Regions from separate parts of the Bacillus sp. C-3-6 genome, predicted to be linked through region 2. Evidence: riboswitches for the same ligand, from Rfam matches in the RefSeq annotation. Region 2 holds a riboswitch; the other holds the start of a gene.

Region 1 (15,497 bases), 2.4 Mb from region 2:
TAGATGTAGCGCATAACGACAACGTAATTTTAGTTGGTTGGTCACTAGGAGCGTTAGCAGCAGTTGAAGCTTATAAAAAGATTAAGGCAAAAGGCATCGTATTAATTGGTGGTACTGCTAAATTTACAAATACGAGCGATTACAGTAACGGATGGAATGCTTTGCATGTAGAACGGCTGAAAAGGAATTTGGCGAGAAGGAAAGAAGATACGCTCAAGCGGTTTTATGAAAATATGTTTACGAAAGATGAGTTAAAAGAGAATAAAAACTTTGAAGACATTGTAGACCGTTTTAAAGGTGATTCTATTCAGTCTTTACAACTAGGTTTGGATTATTTAATAGAAACAGATATGAGAGAAGAACTAAAAGAAATTAAAGTACCTATACTACTTATTCACGGAGAACAGGATGTAATATGCCCATTGTCTGCGGCACGTAGTATGACGGAGAATAGCAGCAGCGAGCTGAAAGTAGTAAGTGATGCAGGGCATGCGTTATGTGTAACGAATTTTGAATATTGCGCAAATGAGATAATTCAATTTGTAGAGGGGATACGACATGATCAACAAAACGTTACTACAAAAACGGTTTAATGGGGCAGCCGTATCTTACGATCGATATGCAAATGTACAAAAAAAGATGGCACATTCATTACTTTCAATCTTAAAGGAACGATATAGTGAAACGGCATCAATACGTATTTTAGAACTGGGGTGCGGGACGGGGTATGTAACAGAGCAATTATCAAAGTTATTTCCGAAAGCACATATTACAGCAGTTGATTTTGCTGAAAGTATGATTGCAATTGCGCAAACTAGACAAAATGTAAAAAATGTAACGTTTCACTGTGAAGATATTGAGCGATTACGATTAGAAGAATCATATGATGTCATTATTTCAAATGCTACATTTCAATGGTTAAATAATTTACAACAAGTGTTAAGAAATTTATTTCAACATTTGTCTATAGATGGGATATTACTCTTTTCAACGTTTGGACATGAAACATTTCAAGAATTGCATGCTTCGTTCCAACGTGCGAAAGAAGAAAGAAATATAAAAAATGAAACATCGATTGGTCAACGTTTTTATTCGAAAGATCAGTTGCTTCATATATGCAAGATAGAAACAGGGGATGTGCATGTTTCTGAAACATGTTACATAGAGAGTTTTACAGAAGTTAAGGAATTTCTACATTCTATTCGAAAAGTAGGAGCGACTAATAGCAATGAAGGATCATATTGTCAAAGTCCCTCACTCTTTCGTGCGATGCTACGCATATACGAAAGAGACTTCACGGGAAATGAAGGGATAATGGCAACGTATCATGCTTTATTTATACATATAACAAAAGAGGGGAAGAGATGAAATGAAACAAGTACAAACAAAAAGGGATTGGAAAAAACTTGCATACGACGTAGTGGAAGAGAAGATGATTACGAAAGAAGATGCAATAGCGATATTAGAAGCTGATGATACAGAAGTTTTAGAAATTATGAATGCGGCTTACATTATTCGCCATCATCACTTTGGTAAGAAAGTAAAATTGAATATGATTATTAATACGAAATCTGGATTATGTCCTGAAGATTGTGGATATTGCTCACAGTCTATTATTTCAGAAGCACCGATTGATAAATATGCATGGTTAACGCAGGAGAAGATTGTAGAAGGGGCACATGAAGCAATACGCCGTAAAGCAGGTACATATTGTATTGTAGCGTCTGGTCGTCGTCCGACGGATAAAGAGGTAAATCACGTAATTGGAGCAGTTAAGGAAATTCGTGAAACGACAGACTTGAAGATTTGTTGTTGTTTAGGTTTCTTAAATGAAGATCAAGCAGGGCGTTTAGCGGAAGCGGGCGTGCATCGTTATAACCACAACTTAAATACACATGAAAATAATTACGATAGTATTTGTTCAACTCATACGTATGATGATCGTGTTGATACAGTTCAAAAAGCGAAACAAGCGGGCATTTCCCCATGCTCTGGAGCGATTTTTGGCATGGGAGAAACAATTGAAGAGCGTGCTGAAATTGCATTTGAATTACAACGTATAGATGCAGATTCTATCCCTTGTAATTTCCTTGTTGCTGTAAAGGGAACACCTCTTGAAGGGCAAAAAGAGTTAACACCAGTAGAATGTTTAAAAGTACTGGCAATGATGCGTTTTGTAAACCCGACAAAAGAAATTCGTATTTCAGGAGGACGTGAAATCAATTTACGCTCTGTACAGCCAATCGGTTTATTTGCAGCAAATTCTATTTTTGTCGGGGACTACTTAACGACAGCTGGACAAGAGCCGACTGCAGACTGGGGTATGATTGCAGATTTAGGATTTGAGATTGAAGAGTGTGCATTATAAGATAGATGAAAAAGCAAACTTGTAAAAGGGTTTGCTTTTTTTGTAAATAAAATGTAATAAATAGTTGTGAACGCTTGATATTATTGGTTTTTGAGCGAAAAAAAGAATTTTTGTGGACGAATTTTCCAAGCCCTAGTTGTACATAGTAAATATGTAATTTATATTGGGTTGGAGGATTTTACATGTACAAATACATATTAGCGATTATGACTTGTTTAATTTTAATAAAAGCAATAAGTTCTGATCCAGTTAAGGCTGCTGAAAATCCTGAACAAAAAGAGATGCAACAAAGAATCGAACAACACTTTCGAACGAAAGCTGAACATTTTGGATTGAAAACGGAAGGAAAAGATTTAAAGGAAGTTAGAAAAGAAATTACTATTATAGAAGAAGCGAAAAAAAGAGAGAATGTATGGAGAACAGCACAAGCTCTTCATATAAAAACAGAAGGAAAAACGATGAATGAATTAATAAAAGATGTACAAAAAAAGGTGAAAAAATAAAAAGAGGCCGAAGCCTCTTTTTTTATGCCCATTGTTTTGATAAGTGAGCCATTTCAATTGCAGCAACAGCTGATTCATATCCTTTATTACCAGCTTTCGTACCTGCGCGTTCAATCGCTTGTTCAATTGTTTCTGTCGTTAATACGCCGAAAATAACTGGGATGTCCATTTGTAGTGATAAAGACGCAACGCCTTTTGCTACTTCATTACAAACGTAATCGTAGTGAGTTGTAGCACCTCGGATTACAGTACCTAATGTAATAACAGCATCATACTTTCCGCTACTAGCCATCTTTTTAGCGATTAAAGGAATTTCAAATGCACCAGGAACCCAAGCAACATCAATATCATTTTCTTCTACACCGTGACGCTTTAATCCGTCTAAAGCGCCGCCAAGTAACTTACTTGTAATAAATTCGTTAAAACGTCCAACAACAACTCCAACTTTTAATCCTGTACCAACTAAATGACCTTCGAATACCATAATAAATCTCTCCTTTAATTATAAGTTTAGTAAGTGTCCTAATTTGTTTACTTTCGTTTGTAAATACGATTTATTCTCTTCTTTTGCTGGCATTTGCAACGGTACACGCTCGACTACTTCTAAATCGTAACCTTGTAAGCCAGCAATTTTTCTTGGGTTATTCGTTAATAATCGTAAACTTTGTAAACCTAAATCTTTTAATATTTGTGCTCCGATACCGTAATCACGAAGATCAGCAGGGAAGCCGAGTTTTTCATTTGCTTCTACAGTATCGAATCCTTCTTCTTGCAATTTATAAGCACGAAGCTTATTAAGAAGCCCAATGCCTCTTCCTTCTTGTCTCATATAAAGAAGAACACCTTTTCCTTCACGCTCAATTTGAGCAAGTGCTGCATGGAGTTGTGGTCCGCAATCGCAGCGATGTGAACCGAATACATCTCCTGTTAAGCATTCAGAATGAACACGCACAAGTACCGGTTCACCTATTGAAATATCACCTTTTACAAGTGCGATATGTTCTTTCGTATCTAATGAGTTAGAATAGCCAATTGCGTGGAAAGTACCGAAATCTGTAGGTAATGTAATTTCCACCTCTCTCGTCACAAGTGTTTCATGATGGCGGCGGTAAGCAATTAAATCTTCTATTGTAATCATTTTTATATCAAATTGTTTTGCGCATTCTATTAAATCAGGTACACGTGCCATCGTGCCGTCCTCATTTATAATCTCGCAAATAACTCCAGCTGGTTCGGCACCGCATAGCTTCGCTAAATCAACAGCAGCTTCTGTATGACCTGCACGACGCAGGACACCGCCTTCTTTCGCAATTAATGGAAAGATATGTCCAGGTCGATTGAAATCAGCACCTTTTGATGCGGGGTTTAACAATTCTTGTATCGTAGTTGCACGTTCGTGAGCGCTAATCCCTGTTGTTGTAGAGACATGGTCAATGCTCACTGTAAACGCAGTATGATGTGAATCTGTATTATGAGATACCATTGGTTCTAATTGTAGACGTTCTGCGTACCCTGCTGTAATCGGTACACAAACGAGACCACGGCCATGTGTAATCATAAAATTAATTGTTTCTGGTGTAATGTACTCTGCTAAAGCAATAAAATCGCCTTCATTTTCTCGGTTTTCATCATCACATACGATAACGACTTTACCTTTTTTTAAATCTTCTAGAGCTTCTTCAATACGATGAAACATTATGCTTCCCCCTTATAGAAATCCGTTTTCTTGTAAAAAGCTTTCGGTCATTGAACCTACTCGTTTTGTAGGTTTAGTAATAAAGCGTTCAATATATTTACCAATCATGTCACACTCAATGTTTACGATATCTCCGGCATTTTTTGCTCCAATGACAGATTCGCTTACTGTGTGCGGGATGAGTGAAATCGTTATGGAAGATTCGTCTATATCAAATATCGTTAAACTCGTTCCATCAACAGCAATGGACCCTTTCTGCAAACAATAGCGCAGTAGTTCATCAGAAATTGCTATTTTGTAATAGACGGCATTGTAATGTTGTTTTTTATTTAAAATCGTTCCGATTCCATCAATATGTCCTGAAACGAAATGTCCACCGAATCGTCCGTTTGCAGCCATTGCTCGCTCTAAATTTACTTTAGAGTGCGGTTTAAGCATGCGAAGTGATGTCGACTGCATCGTTTCAGGCATTGCATCAACTGTAAATGAAGTAGTTGTAAAGCTTGTTACAGTTAAGCAAATACCGTTAACCGCGATACTATCACCTAAGTGAACATCTGATAAAATTTTCTTTGCATGAATCGTTAATTTCATCGCTTCTACGCTTTGTTGCATGTTTGCTATCGTTCCTAATTCTTCTACAATTCCTGTAAACATTTCGTCACCTCGTTTCGGGCATTCGCAACGATTTTTATATCATCACCAATTTGTTTCATCTCTTGAATTTTCAAGGAAAGCGCATTTTGTAATTTTGAAAAACCATTTCCTCCAAATAAAGTAGGAGCATCTTTCCCACCAATTAATTTCGGGCTTATATAGGTTACAATTTCATTAAAATTGTTTGTTTTTAAGAAACTTGCATGAATCGATTGGCCACCTTCAACGAATAGAGAAAGAATTTGTTTCTCTCCAAGAAAGGAAAGAAGGTCCTCGATTTCTATATGTTTCGTTTCCATTTGGAATATAGCTATATTTTTAGATTCATAAGAAGATATCTTCTCTTCCTTTACATCCTTACCGACAATAATCCATGTCGGTGCTAAACCATCTGTTATAACATGAGAAGATGGTGGCGTTCGTAAATGGGTATCTAAAACAACGCGAATAGGATGTTTCCCACCATTTGGAATTCTTGTTGTTAAATGAGGATTATCAGCTATAACTGTATTCACTCCAACAAGAATTGCATCATGTGTATGGCGATATTGGTGAACATCAGCACGTGCTTCTTCACCTGTAATCCACTTACTTTCACCAGTTACAGTTGCTGTTTTTCCATCTAAGCTCATCGCTGTTTTGATTGTTACAAAAGGGCGCTTCGTTTTCATGTAGTGAAAAAAGTAGCGATTTAATAAAACTGCTTCTGCTTCAAGAACACCGGTCGTTACTTCAATTCTAGCTTCCTCTAATCTTCTTTTTCCGTTACCAGAAACGAGCGGATTACAATCGAGAGTAGCAATTACAACACGCTTAACTCCTTTTTCGATGAGCAATTCACAACAAGGTGGTGTTTTTCCAAAGTGGCTACACGGTTCCAGTGTTACATAAACGGTAGCGTCTTTGGCGTTCTGACCAGCCATTTGAAGGGCATGAACTTCAGCGTGTTCTTCACCAGCCCGTAAATGAGCCCCCATACCAACGATGTTTCCATCTTTTACAACAACAGCACCAACCATAGGATTTGGACTTGTTTGTCCTGATGTTCCTTCTGCTAACTGCAGGGCAATCCTCATATATTCTTGATCTGTCATTTTCTTCACCTCTCCTAAAAAAATCAAAAAACCCCAAGGATTTAATATCCTTGGGGTTTGGGAGACGTGATTTCTAGAAATATAGTTTGAATACGAAAGCATAGGAAAGAAACCTAACGATAATTGATATTTCTGCATAAGGAAAAAACCTAGCAAAATATCGAATTTTTAAACGCTAGTTGTCTCTTTTTATTTCAGTATAAAAAATAAGTATAGAAAATTAAACATATATAAAGAATCAAAATGAATCTTTAAAAATATGCATACTGAAATAAAAGTGTATTCACTATATAAAAAACTAGAAACATATCCTTCTCCCATCCAGACTATACTGTCGGCCCTAGAGTTTCACTAGATCCACCGTTTTCGAGTTGAAAACGGGTCACGGACTTAGAAGTTTTCACTTCATCACCGCCGGTTGGGAATTTCACCCGACCCCGAAGGATGCTGTTTGCTCAAATTATAGCACAAAAAAAATAAAAGGCTAGTAAAAAATATTCGAATGTGAAGAATTGTGTGAAAATATATGCAGGCTGGAATGGAAATAAAAGTATTAGAAATGTTGTAAGGAGAAGGGATATAACGGAGTTGCTAAAAAGAAAAAACATGCACAAAAAAATGTGCATGTCACATGTAAAATTATTCTGCCTCTGGTGCTCTAACAACAGACTCGAATTTACCTTTATGCGAAGCGTCGCAATAAGGCATATTTTTTGATAAACCACAACGGCATAAAGAAAATGCCGGTTTTGCTGGGAATACATTCCCTTGTGAGTCGACTAATTCCACGTCCCCTGTAACGCGAAAAGAGCCATTGTCATTTACTTTAATTTGTACTTTTGCCAACGTTATCCCTCCTTCCCAAACGCTTAATTTCATCATATAATCAAGGGAAGTGCTTGGCAATATAAAGTGAAACTTTAATTAGTGGGGGAGGCATCCACCACTAATTATTATTTGAACCAATCGGGCTTTTACTGCCCGCAAATAGCGGGGAAAAAAGAGCACTTTGTTTGAGAAAGAAGAGAGTGTTATAATAGTTTTCATAACTGACTAGAGTAAGGTGACGAGAGATGGATAAACAATTACATACATTACGAAACATTGCAAATGAGCGCACGTGGGCATCATTTTTGAATGATAATCATCCATATAGTTTGTTACATTGGTCCATTGCAGGTGTAGGGCAAGAGGTAAAGGATGTTTGGTTACTTCAAGATGAAGTAACATTTCAAACGACAGAATTTCCAACGTTAGATGATGCAATGCAATGGATTTCTGAAAATATGGAACAAGTTACAGACGTTTTAGCGCAATAAAAAAACAGGCTTATGCAAGCCTGTTTTTTGTTTCTTTCACATATGTGTTTAAAAATTGATCGATGGCTGCTTCGTACTCTTCTTTATTTTCGTTATAAGAGCAAGCGTGTGCACCGTGTTCTGCAATATAAAGTTGCTTATTATTTTCTTTCGCTTCATATAACGCTTTTGTCATATCAGCTAAAATATAGTCGTCATCTTTACTATGAATAAAGAGAACGGGATTGTTAATGTTTTTTATACAGTCGATTGGTGAAACTTCACGAATTGTATAACCATCACGAACTTTTAAAAATGCGTTTGCTAAAGGTAATAAAGGCCATTTTGGTAAATGGAATTCAACCTTTAAACGGTGCTGTAATTGTCCGTGAAAATCAGAGAAAGGACAATCTGCAATATAGAAATCAGCGCCATCTTCTACAAGTCCTGCGTATTGAAGAATTGTTGCGGCTCCCATAGATTCACCATGAATACCAAGTGTAATATTGGTTCCAAAACGGGTTTTTAGCCAGTCAACTACGGATTTCAAATCATGCTTTTCATAGTATCCATAGCTTGTTGTTTTTCCGCCAGTTTTACCATGACGACGATGATCGTAAATGAGGACATTATATCCCCTTTTTAAGAATAAGTTTGCATATTTTACAGAGTTTATTTTATTTACAGTTACACCGTGGCAAAAAACCATAAACTTATTGGAATGACCAGCAGGAATGTAATATCCGTGAAGGTCGTATCCGAATTGTGAAGGGATATGAATTTCTTCTTTATGAAGAGCATCAAAATCCTCTATACGAAAATGTTTTTTCGTTTCTCTTTCGAGTACTTCTTCCTCTGTTTTTTTCTTTAAGTACATCACTTTATTTGTAAAGAAAATCCCAAGGGCAGTTATTGCACCTAGTATAGTAAACAATGCTGCAAAAAAACGTTTCATACTTTACCTCATCCTCCAAATACCGTTACATGTGATACACTTATATTGTATCACAATGATATAAAAGGGGAGAAATAGGAAATGCTGCATATACAAAAAATTACGCCAGCGATGAAAGAAACAATCCGAATGTTCATGTGTGAGAACTGGGGAAGTTCATTGATGGTTTCACGTGGTAAGGGACATCAGTTAGAAGAGTTGCCAGGATTTGTTGCGCTCTCAGATGACAGAATAATCGGAATTATAACGTATGAAGTGACCGGAAATATGTGCGAAATTGTATCGCTAGATAGCTTTGAAGAAAGAAAAGGAATAGGGACGAAACTTGTGGATTGTGTATTACAAGTTGCAGAAGAAGAACGGTGCAGACAGGTTTGGCTTATTACAACAAATGATAATATGAATGCGTTACGATTTTACCAAAAACGTAATTTTGTAATGACTAATTTATATGTGAATGCGGTAGAGGAGGCACGAAAAATAAAGAAAGAAATTCCACGTATTGGATATGATAATATCCCAATTTTACATGAAATTCAGTTGGAGTATCGTTTAGTGAAATGATGTAACAATTTTCAGAAATGTGAGTTATTAATCTTGACGGATAGTGTAATTTAGGTTACCGTAAAATTGTAATCTATTACCATATTAAGGGGTGACGATGTGGCAACTATACGTGATGTTGCAAAATTGGCAGGTGTTTCAGTCGCAACCGTTTCACGAGTTATTAATGAAAAAGGATACGTTCATGAGGACACAGTAAAACAAGTAAAGGAAGCAATTGAAGAATTACGTTATAGGCCAAACAGTGCAGCGAAGCCACTATTTAAAGAGAATTCAACGATAATTGCATTACTTGTAGATAATTTATGTAACCAATCAAACATCACTTTGCTACATTGTATTGAGGAAATAGCATATAAAGAAGGCTATCAAATCATTATTTGTAATATAGAGAATAAAGATAGATACATACATATGCTGAAGCAAAATAACATTGCAGGTGTTATTTTGACGAGAGCAGTTTTTAAAAGTGTAGGAGAAATTCCATTTCCGTTTGTTGTGATCGATGAGCAACAATCACATGGAAATTATTATGAAAGTGGACAGAGAGCTGTTTCTTTATTAAAAGAGAAAGGGTGTCACTTTCTTGCATATTTCGGTGAGGGAGAAGAAAGTGAAGAAATGGAAGATTATATAGCAGGGTTTTTAGACGCTGTTTGGGATGAAGGAATCTCTTATCGAGAAGAATGTGTACAAGGGTATACAAATAAACAATTTATTACATTATTGCAAAACAATCCGTATATAGATGGAATTGTAACCTCAAGTGATCAGATTGCTATTGAGTTAATTCGGTCAGCGAGATTTCTAAATATACATATACCAGATAAATTAAAAATTGTTGGACCTAATGGGAGCATAGAGTGTGAATGGATAGGTTCATCACTACCGGCAATTGAAAGCTATGTCAAAGATAATGGAAAATTAGCTTTTCAACAATTAAAAGGAAAAATAAAAAAGTAAAAGGTGCGTTTTATACGCACCTTTTTATAATGTAATTGCGGCAATAAAACCAAATATAAGTAACGGTATATTGTAATGTAGAAAAGTGGGTACACATGTATCCCATATATGATGGTGCTGACCATCAGCATTTAAACCGGATGTTGGTCCAAGGGTACTATCCGATGCTGGAGATCCTGCGTCACCTAGTGCTCCGGCTGTACCGATAATTGCAATTGTGGCCATTGGACTAAATCCAAGCTGAATGCAAAGAGGTACAAAAATGGTTGTTAAGATAGGGATCGTTGAAAAGGATGAACCAATTCCCATTGTAACGAGAAGTCCAATAACGAGCATAAGAAATGCAGCGAGTGGTTTATTATTTCCGATTATATGTGCACTCGTTTGCACCAGAGATTCAACATGTCCTGTTTTTCGAAGAACAGCGCCGAATCCAGCGGCAGCAATCATAACAAAGCCAATAAAGGACATCATACGCATTCCGCTTGTTAATATCGCATCTGCTTCTTTAAGTGGTAGACTGCCACTAACCGATAAGACGATAATACCTGCTAAAGCACCAAAAATCATTGATTCTGTTGTTAATTGAACAGTTAATGTAGCAATGATAGATAATAACCCGAAAGTAATGCTACGTTTTGTATAGGGAACGATTTCATTTTCGGTAGTATGAATTTGTTCTGTTTCATACGTACGAGGTTTTCGGTACGTAATGAATACCGCTACACATAATCCAATAATCATACCAATTGCTGGAATAGTCATTGCTTTTGGAATAAGTGTGACATCAAATGTAAGGCCGCTTTGCGCAGCGTTGGTTTGTAATACGTCATGATAAATTTTTCCGAATCCTGCAGGGATCCACATATAAGGAGTAATCAATCCAAATGTAATAATACATGTGACAAGTCTGCGATCCACTTTCAGCTCATTTAATACTTTTAAAAGTGCTGGAATTAAGATGGGGATGAAAGCAATGTGAACAGGAATCACATTTTGTGAGAAACAAGCCATAGTTAAAATAATGAATAAAATAAGTATTTTAGAATAAACTTGTTTTTTCGTGTCTTGTTCATTGCCAATCCATTTTAATGCAGTTTGAATCATAGCATCTGGAAGTCCTGTTTTGGAAAGGGAAATAGCGAAACCACCAAGCATTGCATAACTTAAAGCGATTGGAGCACTGTTTCCAAGACCAGTTGTAAAAGTGTTAATCGTTTCTGAAATACCGAGTCCGCCGATAATTCCGCCTGTTAAAGCTCCAACAATGATGGCGACAATGACCTGGACACGTAACAAACTAAGCAATAGCATAATTGCTACTGCGACGAGTACAGCGTTCATAATAAATGTAATCTCCCTAAATTTTTATTCTGTTAAGACAAGTAAATATGAAATATTTTGCGATGTTTATACATACTTGCGACATATTATTATAAAATGTTTTCTATGAAATGTAAAAGAGCCTTTTGTTACTAATGCTGAAAAGCTAGCTCTTGTTTAATTGATTGCAAAGAATTAGCGAATAATTCTGGTTCTTCTAAATCAGGAGAATGTGCTGAATTTGGGAACCAAATCATCTTTTTTATAGGCGCTTCAATAAGATCGCAATATTCCTGAACGAGTGCATAAGGAGTTTGATAATCATAGCGACCAGAACAAAAATAAACTGGAATAGATAAACTTGAGATAGAAGAAAAGAAATCGATTGTCAGCATTTCTTCCCATAAAACGCCAGATTTTAAATTTCCTGCGAGAAACTTGAACCAATCTAATAGCGTATACTCAGGAGAAAAGAAACCTTTTCGTATGAAAGAAAAGGAAGATCCGTTTTGGATTGCGCCTCCAAATGTGCCAAGCCACTTTCTTTGAATAATGAGACGTCTCGTATCTAAAAATGGTGGTTTGCCTAATTTTAAAAGGGAAGCTAATGCTTTTTTATGATCATGTTTTTTTGCAGAATGAATTAAATGTTGATATAGCAATTCTTCATTTTGTTTCATATGTACAATTTGCCCAATACCGATGTAAGCCTCGATATACTTTGGATATTGATGTGCTATGTTAAGCCCAATAATACTTCCCCAAGAATGACCAGCGAGAAATAGTTTTTGTTTGTTGAACCTTTTAAGTACATATTGAATCACTTCTTTTGCATCGGAAACGAATTGTTCAATTGTGAAATTTGCTCCGAAATCTTTCATTGAAAAGGATTTACCAGCCCCGCGCTGATCCCAATTAATAACAATAAATTGCTTCTCTAATTCTTTTTGAAAATGGCGAATAAATCCGATTTGTGCCATCCCAGGTCCGCCGTGACAGCATAATAAAATAGGTTGCTCTACGTTTTGTCCACGCATAAGGAGAGTTTGTTTTCGATTATTTATCATAACGCTTTCTATCGTAGCGATACTATTAGGAATGAGTTGTTTGTTTTCGTTATAGAACTGAGGGGTGTAGCTACGAAAAAGCATATTGAAAACCTCCTTTTGTGAAATCGTATGAATCGCACAGGCTATTCATTTTGCATATACTGTTAGAAAATCATTGTAACATACCATACTAGTGTCATTTCAACACGGGAGGAGGGAAATTGTGACGATTGGAGAAATTATAGATGGTTTAAACAGACGTGAATCCATCGCTATTATAGCAAAACGTCTTGAAATAAGCCCGTATACATTATCGAAGAAATTAAGATTGATTGGATACGAATATGATGGAGAGCAGAAGAAACGTATTTTTGTAGGAGATGGAGAAGAACCACGTCACTTACAACTCCAAGAAGCGACCGCCCTTCAATATGAGAAAACAGATTATCAATTATTAATTTACGAGCAATTACAAAGCATTTATGAGTTACTAAGAAAAAGAGGCGAAGTAATTGCACCAATTATGAGTAAGAGTACAGAGAAAAAGAGACGAACCTTTTCTATTAATACAGAAATATTAGCAAGATTGGACCTTATATCAGAATCGAAAGGAATTCAAAAGTCTAAACTTGTAGAAGAGGCGTTGCAACAATTTTTACAGCAATATGAAGTTGACAAAACATCACATTTTGATAACTAAAGAAAAGGATACTATGTTCATTGGAAGAACGAGTATCCTTTTTATAATGTATATTACGTATAAAATAGAGTATCAGTACAAATCCTTTATGGCGTGAAAAATAAAATTTATTATTAGAGAAACACTTAATTTACTTTTTGAATTCTTCCATCAATAACTGGCTGAATTGGTTCTTTTAATTGTTTTACGTAATCGACTAACGCTTCAAAGTCGTTTGGACCAGTTTCTGCATTTTTACCATTTTTAAATGATACGAATCCGTCACCGCCAGAAGCTAAGAAGGCATTTGCAACTACGCTATACGTTTTAGATGGAGATAATTCTTCTCCGTTTGTTAAACGTATATTTGTAACTTTTTCACCGTTTGGTTTATTTGCATCCCACGTATATTGAATACCTGAAATTTGAAGCATTCTTGTTGTTCCTTTTTGCCATTGCTGATTTAAAATATCGCGAATGTCTTGACCTGTTAAATCTACTTTAATCAATTGATTTCCAAAAGGTTGAATGCCGTATAACTCACCCCACGTAATATCACCAGCATCTAAGTCATTACGAATGCCACCAGGATTCATGAGGGCGATTTGAGTTTGCATCGTTTGACGCTGAGCATCGGCAACTAAATTTCCAAGAGTGGACTCACCAGCATCATTTTGTTTACGGTCGATAGGTGCTGTAGATTTTCCGACCACTTCATTTACAAGTGGTGCGATTTTTTCTTTATATTGATCTAGTTTTTTCTTTACTTGTTTATCAGGTTCTACACCTTCATGATACGTTGTAACAACTTCAGCTTTTTTCTTTACAATATCCTTTGTTTTACGATCAATTGTTACATCCACGTCTGAGAAAGCCGTTCCGTATGAATTTGCTTGGACAATTAGTTTATTATTTACTGTACCATTTACATACGTATGACTATGTCCACCGAAAATAACATCAACTTCTGGGTCTGTTTCATTTGCAATTCGAGTAAGATCGCCATTTGTTACCCCAGACTCATCGGTTGTTCCACCGACATGAGCAAGAACGACGATCGATTTAACGCCGAGGCGTTTTAATTGTTGTGTTGATTTATTAATTGCTTCTACTTCATCAGTAATTTGTACATTTTTAAGCATCGTAGGCATAACAACATTTGGTGTATCAGTTGTAACAACACCAATGAATCCAACAGGAACACCATCTACCATTTTTACAGTAAATGGTGGTAAAAATAAGCGGCCAGTTGATTTGTTATAGAAGTTAGCAGCTACATAGGGGAAGTTAGCCCCTTTGAAATTCCCTGTTTTTTCATGATATCCACCGTAAATGAGGCGTTTCATTTCATCAATGCCTTCATCAAATTCATGGTTTCCGATTGTACCAACATCAAATTTTAAATCATTTAAAAATTCAATCGTCGGTTCATCTTGTAATAATGCTGAAACTGGTGGACTAGCTCCGACGATATCACCAGCATGTACGAGAAGTGTATTAGGGTTTTGTTTTTTACGTTCTTTTAAATAAGTAGCTAAGTAATCAGCGCCACCAGCTTCTTTATTATTGATTTTTTTAACAGTATCTAGTTGTCCATGGAGATCATTAATACCAAGCATTTGTACGTCTATGTAGCGGTTTTGTTCAGCTGGATTCTGAGATGGGGGAGCGGCAAATACGCTTGAAAAAGTAATAGTGCTTAAAACAGCAACGGCAGGAATAATTTTTTTCCACATAATATAATTCTCCTCTTTTTATAATCTGACATCATACGACATAATTTTAATAGATTCATAGGATTATAGCTACATAAAAATTTAGTCTTTTCGAAAAATTAACATATTTACAAAAAGTGAATAATAGAGTAAAGACCCTTTTTTATTGTCGATTTCATCGTGTATCTACTATAATGGAGAAAAAAGTAAAAGGTGAGTAGCATGAAGAAAAAGAAACAAAGACAAATGCAAAGACAATCGCAAGTGAATCAACCAAAGAAAGAAACACTTACATTAGGCGATCAATTAAATGATTCACTCATGCAACAATTAAAGAGTAAGAAGAAAGAGTTGCAAGTGAGAGAAGAGGAAAAAGAGGCAGCTGAACTGGAAAGAAAGCGCCAAGAACAAAAAGAACGTGAAAAGAATAAATCATTTGAAGAACTGCTAAGTGAAAGTAACCTTACTTGGAAAGACTTTAAATAATAAAAAAATGATCAGTGAAATACCACTGATCATTTTTTGACGAGCTTGTAAGAAAAGGGGAGTTAGAATGAGAAAAATTGTCGTTGTTCCGCATGAAAACCATTGGATTGAAAAATTTCAAATGGAGGCTGAAAGATTAAAATCAGC
Region 2 (15,497 bases):
GGTAGGGTTGATAAAGATGATATCCGTGTGGAAGCGTATGGAACAATAGACGAGGCGAATTCTCATATCGGATATGCAATGACTAAACTACAAGGCGGGCCTTTCGGAGATATTTACAATGAACTTGAAACGATTCAACATGAACTATTTGATTGCGGGGGAGACTTGGCGATAGTAGGCGAGAAGATACCTTATAAAGTAAAAATTGAAATGGTCGAAAACTTAGAAAGTAGGATTGATTCGTATATAGAAGAAGCACCGCCGCTAGAGCGCTTTATTTTACCAGGTGGAAGCGAGTCGGCAGCTACTATTCATATTGCACGTACAGTTGTAAGGCGAGCAGAACGATGTATCGTGTCCTTACAAAAAGAAGGAAAAATAAATGAAGTTGTTCTAAAGTATGTAAATAGATTATCTGACTATTTATTTGCAGTAGCTAGAGTAATAAACGCTCGATTACAAGTAAAAGATGTAGAGTATAATCGCAGTGCAATCGTTTTTCGTGATAAGAAAGAGAAGGAAGTGGAGTGATTCACTTTCTTTTTTGTATACTTTTTTCTGTAATATACCAAAATAGAGAAGGTATGGTGGTAATTAGAAAACGGAGGATGTATATGAAAGTTTTAAAATACGGCGTTATGTTATTGACAGTACTGCTTTTATCTCAATTACATGTGTACGCAGAGGGAAATCAATGGGCATGGCCTGTTGAAGGACAGATAAGTGATTATTTTGGGACAAGACACGGAAAACACTACGGTATAGATATAGCGGCACCGATCGGCACGCCTGTGTCAGCTATTCAAGAAGGGAAGGTAACAAAGTCTTATTATTCAAGTAGTTATGGAAACGTTATATTTATTAAACATGGAGAATATGAGGCTGTGTATGCACATTTAAATAAGAGATATGTAGTTCAAGGGGATTATATTTCAAAAGGAGAAAAAATTGGAGAAGTAGGGAACACGGGAGAATCGCGAGGTGCACACTTACATCTAGAACTTCATCAAGGAAGATGGACGATGGCGAAAAAGAATGCGATGAACCCATTGCTTGTTTTAAGTGAACAAAGAAATGAAGTTGTTTCTTCATCATTATATGTCGTACAAAAAGGGGATACTTTAGTTAGTATTGCACGGAAATTTAGTATGACACTTAAGGAAATTAAAGAAAAAAATGGATTGCAGCAAGAGCTAATTTATCCTAATCAACAATTATATGTTAAGTAAAGGCAACGTCTCAAAAATTAAACTTTGAATATTCTTAAATAAGGTTCAATGTAAATGAAATTATATGGGCGCTTCTCCTAGAAGTATTGAGTGAATTAGAGTATCTATATTTAAAAGAAACCGTCCCAAAATTTATTTTGGGACGGTTTCTTTTACCAAAAAATAAAGACACATATAAATCCAGAAATAGCTAAATAGCTATATAAGTAAAAAACTTTTGTTCTTGTTTTCTCTTTTGTTCGAAACAGTACGATAGTCGGTTCAATTAAACCGATTGTCAAACAAAGTAGGCCAAGAAGCATACAACCAATCGAAATAGAATACAGGGCGATTTGTGGTGCTTGAAATGGAATCATCCATTTTAATAAAAATGCAATAAGTGCAGTGTAACAAATGCTACCGATGTATTTATTCAGTGGTGTATTAGAACGAAAGCCAGGAAGTTTTTTTAAGAAAGAGCGGGAAACAACTTCTGTTTGTAAAGATGTATGCTCTTCAATAATTTTTTGAGCTTCTTTTCCTTTTTGAAAAAGAGATAAGATCCAATTTCGCTCACCCTGAAAAATAAATTGAGAAGTTGTCAAATAGTGATCAATCTTCACTTTACTCCAACTCTTCCACGGATGACGCTCACACAATTTTAATTTACTTTCTGTTTTCTTATCATACTGATAAATACTGATGCCATCTTCATCGAAAGTAGCATAGTATGTCTCGTTTGAGAATGTGCCTAAATCAATTGGGCAGTAGAAAAGTAATTCTTTTTTTAAGTAAAAGTATTCTTTTCTTAAGTTTTTTTTCATTGCTTCTCGAATAGAATGTCTCTTTTCTTTTTTCATGACATTTCCTCCATAACTCAGAAAATGTTCTTATCTTAACAATTCAATATCTTATCACTTTTAATTATATATGACTAGGTAATTCAAAAGAGAAATGCCGAATAATAAAAAATATGGATTGTATTGTAAAATATTTCGCAATTCATTTGTTGTTACGAAAAATAAATAACTAATTTTAAATAAGTTACAATTTTTTAGTTCACAATGTTATGAGGTTGTTGTATAATGAAGGGGAAAATAGAATATCGGTCTATCTTCGGGGCAGGGTGAAAATCCCGACCGGCGGTGATGAACTATTTATGATTTTGTTCTAAGCCCGCGAGCCGTTAAGGCAGGATTTGGTGTGATTCCAAAGCCGACAGTATAGTCTGGATGGGAGAAGATGGAGGTTCAAGCGTTCAAAAAAGATATGGATTTGAACGTCTGTTTGATGTGCCTTAAATTCTCCCTTTGTGTAAAACGCAAAGGGTTTTTTCGTTCTATGAAAAAATAGGCATAGCAGAACCTTTCCACTTTCCATGAGATGATCGATGGAAAAGGAGAGAGAAAGATGAAACAAAAAAACAGTGTAGTGCAGATGGTGAGTGTAGCGATGCTAAGTAGTATTGCATATTTACTAATGATGTTGGATTTCCCGTTCCCAGGGCTTCCGCCATTTTTGAAAATTGATTTTAGTGATGTACCAGCTCTAATTGCAGCAATTATCTTTGGACCATTAGCAGGAGTGATTGTAGAGGCGATAAAGAACATTTTACATTACGGGATTCAAGGAAGTTTAACAGGAGTACCAGTTGGAGAAATTGCAAACTTTATTGCAGGATGTTTATTTATTGGACCAGCAGCTTTCTTATTTAGAAAGTATCGTACTGTGAAGAGTTTAACGACAGGATTAATGCTAGGGACAATTACAATGGCACTTATTATGAGTGTATTAAACTACATCATCATATTCCCGGCTTACACTTGGTTTTTAAATTCACCGGCTATGTCTAGCGAAGCTATCAGAACAACGGTTGTAACGGCAATCTTACCATTTAATTTAATTAAAGGAATTGTTGTAACAATTGTATTTGTAGCATTATTCTCACGCCTGAAAGTATGGGTGTTTGCAAAAATGAAAAATGCATAATATATATTAAAACCATTAGTAGTGTGGAACTACTAATGGTTTTTTATTAAGGAAAATAAAATTTAGATACAAAAAACGCCCCTCATCAATATGAGGGGCGTTTTTTGAAGTTAATAAAAGACTATTCGAATTTTAAAGCGTCTCCGTCGAATGATTCGTCAGCAACTTTAATTGAGTCAGTTGGACAGCCTTCGAATGCATCCATCATATCTTCAATTAATACATCTGGAATTTCAACGATACCTTGGTTATCGTCTAATGTTACAAATGCAATACCTTCATCATCATAGTCATAAATGTCGGGTGCAGCAGCGCCACAAGCACCACATGCAATACAAGTATCTTTATCAACGATTGTATATTTTGCCATCTTTTTTCCCTCCTGATAATATGTATGTGAAAAGCTCGCCATAAAAATTATAACCTTATTGTAAAACGGTTTGTGAAACTTTTCAACATAAAATTATAATGATAATGCTTATCAATTAGAGTGTCAACTTATTTTTGAATTATGTCATAAGATTTTCAAAATACGTAAATGTGATTTCGTTTGATACAATAGAATATATACAAGTATATAGTTCTTATATGATAAGTTTAATGAGCGACAGTAGATAGTGTAATTGTACTGAAAAGAATGAAGTTAAGATTGGAAGGTGGAAGCGGTCATGCAAATACAATATACTTTGTTGCATTGTTTAAAACAATTGAATGGTGAAAGAACCGTTTCTTCTATTTATTATTTACTAAAGGGCAAACGTTCTTCGCAAACTTTACAAGATGGAAATATGTTCCGGATTTCTTTTTTATTCGGAATATATAAATCATTAAATAGAAATGACTATGATGGTGAAGTTGTAAAGTTGTTGCAAGCGGATTTTATTCAAGAAATACATGAAAATACATATGTGTTAACACCTACGGGTAAAATGCAGTTACATAAATGGGAGGAAGTTTATGCTTTTCCAGCACATTTGCATGGTTTACATTATGGTGAATTAGGTGAAACATTTTGGAAAAGATTATCATTGATTATTCAAACCATATCAAATTTACAACAGAATAATACGAAGTTTATCCCAATTCAACAAGATACAGAAATAATGATGTGGGTAAAACGTTTTCTAACAGGAAGGCCATATAAAAGAAGTGAGTTGGCGAGGAAACTATGGACGGAAGTACATAATCTTTTGGAAAAGAGTAATGCGATAGAAGCGACGATTGTAACATATCGACTAACGGGCTATGAACGTATTGGTTGTACATTGCAACAATTAGCAGAAATTACGAAACAAGATATATTCAGGGTGTATTTTTTATTTTGGGGTACAATGCATTTCTTTATACAAGAAGTTCGTGATAAAGAAAATGAATTTCCACTATTAGCTGAAATTATATCTTATCCAAATGAGAGAGCTGAATTATTTAGTTTATCCACGAAAAAAACATATAATTTTTGGAGACAAGGGCGTTCTTTAGAAGAAATAGCGACGATTCGGAATTTAAAGGTTGCAACGATAGAAGATCATTTTGTTGAAATTGCTTTGCGAGAAAAAGATTTTTCTATTGAAGTGTTTATGGAAAAAGAAAAGGTAGACAAAGTAATAAGAGTAATTGAAGCATTACAAACGCGGAAGTTACGTGTTTTGAAACAAGCGGTTGGAGAAGATATCTCTTATTTTGAAGTTCGTCTTGTATTAGCGCGGATGGAGGGTGTAAATGAAACTTGAAGAATATTTATATAAGTGGTTTGGATATTCTGAATTTCGTCCAGGTCAAAAAGGAGTTATTACAGATTTATTAGAAGGAAAAGATGTGATAGCAATGCTTCCGACTGGAAGAGGGAAATCTATGTGCTATCAGTTTCCGGGGCTTATGCGAGAAGGAACAGTGCTTGTTGTATCACCGTTATTATCTTTAATGGAAGATCAAGTGACACAATTAAAGTATGTTGTGAAAAACCGAGTGATAGCATTTAATAGTTTTCGGACATTAAATGAAAAAAGAGAAGCGATGAAAAAATTATCTTCATATAAATTTATTTTTGTTTCACCAGAGATGTTACAGTCGGAGTTATTAATTAGGGAATTGAAGAAAATTCATATTTCATTATTTGTTGTTGATGAGGCTCATTGTATTTCTCAATGGGGTTATGATTTTAGACCGGACTATAAGAAACTAAATGTAGTTATTGAAAATATTGGTTCTCCTACAGTATTAGCATTGACAGCCACAGCGACAAAAGGGGTACTACAAGATATCGCAGACAGTTTAAATTTAAAGGGTGCCGCGGAACATGTATACTCTATTGACCGTCCTAATATTGCAATGGAGGTGCAATTTGTAGAGACGATAGAAGAAAAGAAAGAGGCGCTTTTGGAGCAGGTGATGTATTTACAAGGGCCGGGAATTGTATATTGTTCAAGTAGAGCGTGGACAGAAAGGTTAACGGAATACTTGAGAGGAAAAGGTGTTACTGGTGTAGCTTTTTATCATGGTGGTATGGAACATGAAGAGCGTATGTTAATTCAACAACAGTTTATGAACGATCAATTGCAGCTTGTAATATGTACAAGTGCATTTGGTATGGGGGTAAATAAGGCGAATACGCAATATATTATTCATTTTCATTATCCAACTAATATAGCTTCTTACTTACAAGAAATCGGAAGAGCTGGAAGAGATGGCGAACCGAGTATAGCTATTTTATTGTGTAGTCCGTTGGATCATGATTTACCAATTTCAATCATTGAGGATGAATTGCCAAGTAAGTCGCAAATACAATTTTTATTTTCTTTACTACAAGAAAGAATGTTTCAAACGAAAGAATTACCAATAGAAGATGTAGAAGAAATTTGTTATAATGCAGCAAGATTTAATGAGCAATATTGGCGTTTCGTTCGTTATCATCTCGAACAGGTTGGAATTATACAACAACGAAGATTATTATTAGAGAGTTTGTCAGATGAAATTATGAACCGATTAATAGCTGAAGTAGAAATAAGGTTGCGTAATAAATATAGTGAGCTAGAAAATATGAAGTCATGGATACGAGTTAAAGGATGTAGACGTGAATATGTGTTGCAACAGTTCGGTTATAGGAAAGAGAAAGAGTTAAATAATTGCTGTGATTATTGTGGTATTACAAAAGAAGATTATAAAAAAAGACGAGCGCAACAATCGGATTTCGACTATAATTGGGAAACAGAGTTACAAAAGCTTTTCGGCCTAGAAAAGATGGGGGAATGATGAACATTCAAAGGCATAATGTTGAAGATATGAGTCCGCAGGAAATAAGGCTGAATCTATATATAACACAGTTAATTATTATCGGTATTGGCTGTTTACTAGCATATATATTATTTCAAGATGTAAAAGAAGTGTTTAATTTATGGAGATGGGAACCAGTATCTATACTTATTATAGGTGGTTTGTTAGCGATTGGTATTGTGTTATTAGATTATGTTGCAATGCGAGTGTTTCCAGAGTCTTGGTTTGATGATGGTGGTATTAACGATAAGATGTTTCGAGGAATGTCGGTTCTGCATTTACTCATTATTACGTTCGTAATCGGTTTTGCAGAAGAATTTTTATTTAGAGGTGTAGTGCAGACTCATTTTGGAATTGTAATTGCGAGTTTCGTATTTGCAGTGTTACATATTCGTTATATAACAAAGCCATTTTTGTTTTGTTTCGTCTGTTTCATTAGTTTTGTCTTTGGTTATGTATTTGAATGGACAGGGAATTTGTTTATAACAATCTTTGCACACTTTCTTGTTGATTTTATAATGGGACTCCAATTAAGAAAATAAATGGAAGGTGGTGGTGAACAACATGAGGAAACGAATTCCTGATTTTGAAGAGGAATTAGAAGTTGAGCGAGTAGAAGAAAAAGAAAGTTTACCGCCGCGTAGTGAAATTCATAGAAATAAAGAGAAAAAACAAAAGTTTAAAATAAATCATATTTTCGTCCGGGTTTTAACATTTCTATTCATTCTGCTGCCGATTAGTATTTTGTGGTATACGGATAAATATATTCAGGTGAAGGGCGATAGTAATAATGCCGGGAAAAGTGCGTTTGAAGTAATCTTCTTTGATTCAGCTAAATCTGAGTCGCAGAAACAGTCTGAAAAAGCGATAACGCATACTGTGAAAGAGGGAGAAACTTTAGAAAGTATAGCGAAGCAATATTTTTCAGATGAAAATGGGGTTGAAGTAATTAAAAAGTATAATAACTTGCAAGAAGATGAAGTGAGTGCAGGTCAAGAATTAAAAATTCCGATAAAAGATAAGTCCACAAAGCAAGAGAGCTAGTGAATTAGGCGAACGCAGTTTGTTATAAAAGCCTAGGGTTATCTTTATGATGAGGGGAGTAAAAAATATGATATGGATTATATTATTCAGTACTCTCATAGGAATGGGGATTTTATTACTTCTTGTGATGTATAAAGAAGCGATGCGTAATACAGTGTTGGAACATACTTTAGTATTTAAAGAATTTCCGAAAAGTTTTCAAAAAGTAAATGTGTTTTTTATTTCTGATATTCATAGAAGAGTCATTTCGAATTTGTTAATTGAACAAGTAAAAGGAAAAGTAGATCTCGTAATTATCGGAGGAGATTTAGCAGAGAAAGGAGTCTCTTTATCAAAAATCTCTGCCAATATTCAAAAGTTAAGAGAGATAGCTCCTGTATATTTTGTGTGGGGAAACAATGATTATGAGATAGAATATCATGAATTAGATGCTTTATTATTAGAAAATAACGTAAAAGTTTTAGATAATACAAGAGTGGTATTTGAGTCTGAATTAGGCGAGAAAATTTGTTTGCTCGGTATAGATGATGTTGGATTGCACCGTGATCGTTTAGATTTGGCATTGGCGGATTGTAAAGAAGATGGTTTTCGTATCTTAGTTAGTCACAACCCTGATATAATAAAAAAGATGTCTGGAAATGAACAGATTTCACTTGTATTAAGTGGACATACGCATGGAGGACAAATCCGATTATTCCCATCTAAAAAATATTTAAAAGGTGGCGTATATAACCATTTGAATACGATTCTCTTTGTTAGTAATGGGTACGGAACAACATTGATACCACTTCGTTTCCGAGCGCCTGCTCAAACACATATTATTACATTGTGCGGAGGGAAATGATGCCAACTCTTAGTGGAAAATATAATATAAAAGCTGTTTCAAATATAATTGGAGTTCAGCCGAGTACGCTTCGCGCATGGGAAAGACGATATCAAATTATTGCCCCAAAGCGGAATCAAGCTGGGCATCGTTTATATACAGAAGAGCATATTCAAATTTTAAAATGGTTAATGGAAAAAGTTTCTTCCGGTATGATGATTGGACAAGCAGTTCAGTTATTAGAAGAGAATCGTTTGCAGAGTACAGTTCAAAAAGAGATACATTTCGATAAAGAAGTTGTTTTAGTGGACGATTTGCTACAAGCTTTGTTAAAATTTGATGAAATTACAATTGCTGCATTATTAAACGAAGCTTTTAGTATATATTCAACAGAAAAGGTTGTTGCCAGTATCGTTCTTCGAGTGACAGACAAATTATTAACGTCAAAAAATAATAATGAGATTTCAATGGTGCAATTTCAATATGCACTATCATTTTTACAAACGCGTCTAGGGATGGTGTATCACAATGCCTCAATGTTTTCTTCTTTACACAAAGTTATTGTGTTAGAAAAGAATGCATTGAAAGGATTTATTTTTTCAACTTATTTACGCTTAAAAGGATATGAGGCGATATATATTAGGACAAGCTTAGCTGAAGATGGTATGTTGTCAGCGGTAGAGGAAATACAGCCGAAATATGTGTTTGTATCTTTTGCTGACGAACTAGAAATGAAAAAGACGATGAACTTTATAAATGTATTACAAGAAAAAAGGGAATCTCTTTCTGTTGGATTTATCGGAAAGCTAGGCGTTCTAAACCAGTTGGACATTGAAACAATCTTAATTGGTGATACGAAAGAAGAATGGGATGAATGGTTAAAAATGTCGGAATAGTTGTTCGAAAAGAACCATCTATTTTCTATTTCATATAATAAAAATTAGATGCATTGGTTACGTAGGGAGGGTATGAGATGAGGCTGGAACGATTAAATTACAATAAGATAAAAATTTTTCTAACATTTGATGATTTATCTGAAAGAGGATTAACGAAAGAAGATTTATGGAGAAATGCGCCGAAAGTACAGCAATTATTTCGTGATATGATGCAAGAAGCAAATAAGGAATTAGGATTTGAAGCAGATGGTCCGATTGCAGTTGAAGTGTTTTCTCTACAAGCACAAGGGATGGTTGTAATTGTAACGAAAGAAAATCAAGAAATGGATACGGATGATGAGTTCCGTGACGAGTTTATTGAAATGCAAGTGACTCTAGATGAAAGTGAACATATATTATATGAGTTTGCTACGCTAGATGATATAATTAACCTGTCGAATCGCTTATATAACCTTGGTGTAACTGGCGGAAAGCTATATACGTGGGATGAGCGCTTCTATCTTTGGGTGGAAGAAGAGGAACAAATTCAATTGTTAAAAGCGGATTTTATAGCTATTTTAGCGGAATACGGCAATCCGTCTACAGCAACTATTTATCGCATCATGGAGTACGGTAAAGAATTAATGGATTTTAACGCGATAGAACAAATACACAATTACTTTGTGAAAAAACAAAACCTCAGCTAATACAACATAGCTGAGGTTTTGTTTTTATTTGGATAAGGGAAGGGATGATAGTAAATACGCGAACATACTTTTTGAAAATAAAATATGCAGTTTTATGGGAGCGTCGCTGAGGAAAATAAAAAATATTTAAATATTTAAGTATTTTACTTTTCTAAAAGTAATAAAAGGACTATAATAATAGTGAAAACGCTTGCAACAGAAAATAGTTTGTATATATTTGTTAGCGTTTTCTATTGCATTCCAAATTTAAGGGTGTATACTAGGCAATGAAGGTTTACTAAACAAGTGAAATTACAGGGGGTTTACTTACTATGGTAGCCGAAAAGGGAACTCAAACAAAAACACAACAACAAAGGGAACAACATTTTGAACTATTGAATTCAACACAAATTGTTATTAGTGAAGCGTTAGAAAAATTGGGTTATCCAAACGAAGTATATGAATTATTAAAAGAACCAATTCGTATGATGACAGTGAAAATACCAGTTCGTATGGATGACGGGACTGTTAAAATATTTACAGGATATCGTGCACAACATAATGATGCTGTTGGTCCAACGAAAGGTGGAATTCGCTTCCATCCGAATGTAACAGAAAATGAAGTGAAAGCACTTTCAATCTGGATGAGTTTAAAATGTGGTATTGTTGATTTACCATATGGTGGAGGTAAGGGTGGAATTATCTGTGATCCACGTGAAATGTCATTCCGTGAGTTAGAAAGATTAAGCCGCGGTTATGTACGAGCAATTAGCCAAATCGTAGGTCCGACGAAAGATATTCCAGCTCCAGATGTATTCACAAACTCTCAAATTATGGCATGGATGATGGATGAGTATAGCCGTATTGATGAATTTAATTCACCAGGATTTATTACAGGTAAACCGCTTGTATTAGGTGGATCACATGGACGTGAAACAGCAACTGCGAAAGGTGTAACAATTTGTATTCGCGAAGCTGCGAAAAAACGTGGCATTGATATTAAGGGTGCACGCGTTGTTGTTCAAGGGTTCGGTAATGCTGGTAGCTTCTTAGCTAAATTTATGCATGATGCAGGTGCGAAAGTTATTGCAATCTCAGATGCTTACGGCGCTTTACATGATCCAAACGGATTAGATATTGATTATTTATTAGACCGTCGTGATAGCTTCGGTACAGTAACAAAGCTATTTAACAATACAATTTCAAACAAAGAATTGTTAGAGCTTGATTGCGATATTTTAGTTCCAGCTGCAATTGAGAACCAAATTACAGAAGAAAATGCTAATGATATTAAAGCGAAAATCGTTGTTGAAGCTGCAAATGGTCCAACAACATTAGAAGCGACTAAAATTTTAACAGATCGCGGAATTTTACTTGTTCCAGACGTATTAGCAAGTGCTGGTGGTGTAACGGTATCTTACTTTGAGTGGGTACAAAATAACCAAGGTTACTACTGGACTGAAGAAGAAGTAGAACAACGTTTAGAAAAAGTAATGGTAAAATCATTTGATTCTATTTATGAAACAGCACAAGTTCGTAAAGTGAACATGCGCTTAGCGGCGTACATGATTGGTGTTCGTAAAATGGCTGAAGCAAGCCGCTTCAGAGGTTGGGTATAAAATATTATATCTTGAGAAAACGTGATTTCCTTTCGAGGGAATCACGTTTTTTTGTTGAAGTATTAAATGAGGTGTTGTATATGGAGAATGAAATGCTGGAACGAGTAGAACAATTAGAAGAAAAGGTTAAGAGGTTAGAGGGAGAACTTGCAAGAACGGTGAAAGCTCGAAAAATAAGTACTGTTCGGATATTCGGGGAAGGGCTACTGTTTTTGATATTTGGTATGGTTGTAGTAGGGCCGATTATTGCCGTTGTAATCTCAATTTTTACTTGGCTTGCTGAAAAATAAAATAAAATAAAAATAAAAAGAACGCTTGTTCTATGCGAACAAACGTGCTATACTCTCCTTAGATAAACAAAACGGAAATGATTTTAAGGAGAGATAAATGATGAAAATGACAGTAGACCAAAGATTTATGATGCCAGCAGATGTTGTAGAGCGAGTGGAAGTATTACGAAACAAACAAAGCAAGCGTGGCACATTATTACAATCGGTAAACAAATTTTTCGGTTTAGATACGAAAGAAGATTGTGTTTGGTTTTACGGTTTTTATGGAGTGGCTGTAAGTATCTTGTTGTTTATGGTGTTCACTTCAAATATTTTCGATTTTCTCTTCGCGTAAGAAATATGCGATAAGGACATTGCTACCGAATACATATATAAGGAAGTAAGGTAATCTTCTAGAGCGGGAGTTGGTAGCAATGGCGATGTTTCCTATAGAGCGCAACTATATAGGATATGGAAGTTCACGACCGGGGATTCCTCTAACTAAAGTGAGATTTATTGTAAGTCATGATACGGGGAATCCTGGAAGCAATGCGATAGGAAATCGAGATTACTTTAATGAATTACAACCGAAAGCTTCGGCGCATACATTTATAGATGATAAAACAATATTGGAGATTATTCCTATAAATGAAGTTGCATATCATGTTCGATATGGTGTGCCGACGGATAATGACTTATACGGCTATGACGCGAATAAGGCGGCCATTGGAGTGGAACTTTGTTATGGCGGTGATGTTAACTTTTGGGAAGCATATAATCGTTTTACATGGTATCATGCGTATTTATGCCAAAATTTTGGCTTAAATCCGAAAAAAGATATCGTGTCACATAAAACGCTTGATCCAGCTAGAAAGATTGATCCTGAGAATGTATTAGGGAAACAAGGTATTAAATTTCAGCAGTTTTTAGCAGATGTCTATCGGATGTACGTTTCGTTTAGATGACAAATATATGAAAAATGAATACAATAAAGATAGGTGCCTACTGCTGTAAGTAGGTTTTTTCTTGTTTTTATAAATAGTGTATTGGTAGAAGACTAGGAGTGGACGAGTATGCAGAAAGAAACAGTTATTATAATCGGAGGCGGTCCGTGCGGATTAGCGGCAGCGATTTCGTTGCAAAAGGTAGGGATAAATCCGTTAGTAATTGAAAAAGGAAACATTGTAAATGCCATTTATAATTATCCAACTCATCAAACATTTTTCTCTTCTAGTGAAAAATTAGAAATTGGTGATGTAGCTTTTATTACAGAAAATCGTAAGCCAGTTCGAAATCAAGCGCTTGCGTATTATCGTGAAGTAGTAAAACGTAAATCTGTACGTGTAAATGCTTTTGAGCGAGTGGAGAAAGTTCAAAACGATGGAGAAGTTTTTCAGGTTGAGACGACAAAGCGTGACGGAAGTAAAGAAATATATATAGCGAAATATATTGTTGTAGCAACTGGATATTATGATAATCCAAATTATATGAATGTTCCAGGTGAGGAATTGAAGAAAGTAGCTCACTATTTTAAAGAGGGGCATCCTTATTTTGATCGAGATGTAGTAGTTATAGGTGGGAAAAACTCGAGTGTAGATGCCGCGTTAGAACTTGTTAAAGCTGGTGCGCGTGTAACGGTACTGTATCGTGGAAGTGAGTATTCACCAAGCATAAAGCCTTGGATTTTGCCGGAATTTGAGGCGTTAGTACGAAATGACACAATTCAAATGCATTTCGGGGCTCATGTGAAAGAAATTACTGAGCATACATTAACGTTTACAGTTGATGGTGAAGATTTTACAATCCAAAATGATTTTGTATTTGCGATGACTGGTTATCATCCTGATCATAGCTTCTTAACAAAGATGGGTGTTAAGATTGATGAAGAAACAGGACGTCCAATTTATACAGAGGATAGAATGGAAACGAATGCTGAAAATATTTTCATTGCAGGTGTCATAGCTGCTGGAAATAATGCAAATGAAATATTTATCGAGAACGGTAGATTTCATGGAGATGCGATTGCACAAACTATTGCATCAAGAGAAAAATAAAAAGGAGCTGTCGGGAAAACCTCGACAGCTCCTTTTTATTCGTGCATAAACATATTTTGAATGGATTCATGAGAATTTGTATTCTCTAATGCGACAAGTAATTTAATGCGTGCTTTTTGTGCATTTAAGCCGTATGTGAATACAATGCCCATATCTTTTAAGTGTTTACCGCCACCTTCATACGAATATACGTCTTGAACGATACCGTTGAAACAGCGAGAAACTAATACGACAGGAATACCTTTATTTAATAATCGTTCTAGACTAGGAAGTGTTCTTGGAGGTAGATTACCTTGTCCAAGCGCTTCGATAACAATACCGTCTACAGGAAGATTTTCGATTGCTGCTAATAATGTATCATCCATGCCGGCATATGCTTTTAGAACAACTACATTTTTAGATACTTTGTTTATCGTATATGTTTCGTGATGTACTAAAGCGTGATGGAAGACAACACCGCGTTTTGTTACCATTCCAATTGGTCCATATTGTGGGCTTTGGAATGTTGCGACATTACTTGTATGTGTTTTCGTTACATTTGTAGCGCAATGAATTTCGTCGTTTAATACGACTAAAACACCTTTTTCTGCAGCTTCATCACAACTAGCAACTTTTACAGCTGATAAGAAGTTATATAGACCATCAGCACCTAACTCATTGCTAGAGCGCATTGCACCTGTCACAACAATCGGAATGGTTGCTTGTACTGTTAAATCTAAGAAATAAGCTGTTTCTTCTAATGTATCCGTACCATGCGTAATGACTACGCCATGAATGTTGTCTTGTTTTACTCTTTCATCAATGATGACTTGTAATTGTAACATTTCGCTCGGTGTCATATGAGGAGATGGTAGATGGAACACATCTTCAACGATTAAATCAACATCGCCTTCTAAATCAGGAATGAATTTTAAAAGAGGATTTTTTTCACCTGGTTGTACGACCCCAGTTTCTTTATCTTCCTCCATTGCAATTGTTCCACCTGTGTGTAAAACTAGGATTCTTTTCAATGCTTATACCCCTTTCAAGTAAAAAATACATTTAGAACATAACATGTTTTGAGTAAATTCGACAATGGAAATGTATAAAAGTATGCCTCGAAAATGACAATAAAATTAACTGCTATATGTACGATGTATAAAATCACGAAACGAAATGTGCAAATATAGTATAGGAGGGGCAATTATGTTGAAAAAGATGGAGAGAATTTTTATTCGTATATTAATAATACAATTCATTTGTCTTTCTGTTGTACAATTGTTATTTATACATAAGTCATCAGTGAAATATTTATCTAAAATTGTTTATTACGAAGGTGTCATGGTAAAAAATAAAGCAGAAATCTTGCAGGTGAATAGGTAGTTTTCATTTTCTTCTATGAAGGATTATGCTACAATAATTGAGGATTTAATGACGTGAAGCAAATGAGAAGAAGCAGGGTGAACACCTGCTTTTCGTTTTGTTTTATAAGTGAAAAAATGAGGTGTTACAATGGATAAACGAATTTCAATTGCTATAGATGGTCCAGCAGCTGCTGGGAAAAGTACAGTGGCAAAAGTTGTTGCGAAGGAACTTTCTTACGTTTATATTGATACAGGCGCGATGTACCGTACGCTTACATATGCAGCCCTTGAACAAAAAGTAGATATTGAAAATGAAG

Evidence for each region. Region 2 has a riboswitch for FMN ahead of ACW0JX_RS07545 (ECF transporter S component). Riboswitches for the same ligand answer to the same signal wherever they lie in the genome.
Region 1: linked by a shared signal. The riboswitch ahead of ribD (bifunctional diaminohydroxyphosphoribosylaminopyrimidine deaminase/5-amino-6-(5-phosphoribosylamino)uracil reductase RibD) and the one ahead of ACW0JX_RS07545 (ECF transporter S component) in region 2 are both predicted to bind FMN.

Annotation. Positions count from the first base shown of each region.
Region 1 is NZ_CM137247.1:3,905,461-3,920,957, reverse strand. It holds gene ACW0JX_RS20025 (alpha/beta fold hydrolase) at 1-593, shown strand, start outside; gene bioC (malonyl-ACP O-methyltransferase BioC) at 559-1,368, shown strand; gene bioB (biotin synthase) at 1,370-2,368, shown strand; gene ACW0JX_RS20010 (hypothetical protein) at 2,551-2,871, shown strand; gene ribH (6,7-dimethyl-8-ribityllumazine synthase) at 2,894-3,355, opposite strand; gene ribBA (bifunctional 3,4-dihydroxy-2-butanone 4-phosphate synthase/GTP cyclohydrolase II) at 3,374-4,567, opposite strand; gene ribE (riboflavin synthase subunit alpha) at 4,580-5,224, opposite strand; gene ribD (bifunctional diaminohydroxyphosphoribosylaminopyrimidine deaminase/5-amino-6-(5-phosphoribosylamino)uracil reductase RibD) at 5,206-6,318, opposite strand; FMN riboswitch at 6,624-6,767, opposite strand; gene ACW0JX_RS19985 (CDGSH iron-sulfur domain-containing protein) at 6,958-7,164, opposite strand; gene ACW0JX_RS19980 (DUF2552 family protein) at 7,392-7,637, shown strand; gene ACW0JX_RS19975 (alpha/beta hydrolase) at 7,648-8,571, opposite strand; gene ACW0JX_RS19970 (GNAT family N-acetyltransferase) at 8,653-9,135, shown strand; gene ACW0JX_RS19965 (LacI family DNA-binding transcriptional regulator) at 9,235-10,098, shown strand; gene ACW0JX_RS19960 (Na+/H+ antiporter family protein) at 10,123-11,442, opposite strand; gene ACW0JX_RS19955 (alpha/beta fold hydrolase) at 11,574-12,572, opposite strand; gene ACW0JX_RS19950 (ribbon-helix-helix domain-containing protein) at 12,694-13,170, shown strand; gene ACW0JX_RS19945 (bifunctional metallophosphatase/5'-nucleotidase) at 13,296-14,885, opposite strand; gene ACW0JX_RS19940 (YqkE family protein) at 15,087-15,350, shown strand; gene ACW0JX_RS19935 (GrpB family protein) at 15,418-15,497, shown strand, end outside.
Region 2 is NZ_CM137247.1:1,455,527-1,471,023, forward strand. It holds gene ACW0JX_RS07530 (cob(I)yrinic acid a,c-diamide adenosyltransferase) at 1-531, shown strand, start outside; gene ACW0JX_RS07535 (peptidoglycan DD-metalloendopeptidase family protein) at 615-1,229, shown strand; gene ACW0JX_RS07540 (hypothetical protein) at 1,382-2,068, opposite strand; FMN riboswitch at 2,317-2,456, shown strand; gene ACW0JX_RS07545 (ECF transporter S component) at 2,619-3,197, shown strand; gene ACW0JX_RS07550 (ferredoxin) at 3,319-3,567, opposite strand; gene ACW0JX_RS07555 (YpbB family protein) at 3,866-4,927, shown strand; gene recQ (ATP-dependent DNA helicase RecQ) at 4,917-6,446, shown strand; gene ACW0JX_RS07565 (CPBP family intramembrane glutamic endopeptidase) at 6,446-7,009, shown strand; gene ACW0JX_RS07570 (LysM peptidoglycan-binding domain-containing protein) at 7,032-7,511, shown strand; gene ACW0JX_RS07575 (metallophosphoesterase) at 7,579-8,355, shown strand; gene ACW0JX_RS07580 (MerR family transcriptional regulator) at 8,355-9,230, shown strand; gene ACW0JX_RS07585 (genetic competence negative regulator) at 9,308-9,916, shown strand; gene gudB (NAD-specific glutamate dehydrogenase) at 10,228-11,514, shown strand; gene ACW0JX_RS07595 (hypothetical protein) at 11,595-11,804, shown strand; gene ACW0JX_RS07600 (DUF3961 domain-containing protein) at 11,902-12,138, shown strand; gene ACW0JX_RS07605 (peptidoglycan recognition protein family protein) at 12,218-12,748, shown strand; gene ACW0JX_RS07610 (YpdA family putative bacillithiol disulfide reductase) at 12,857-13,837, shown strand; gene ansA (asparaginase) at 13,873-14,847, opposite strand; gene ACW0JX_RS07620 (YpfB family protein) at 15,026-15,199, shown strand; gene cmk ((d)CMP kinase) at 15,329-15,497, shown strand, end outside.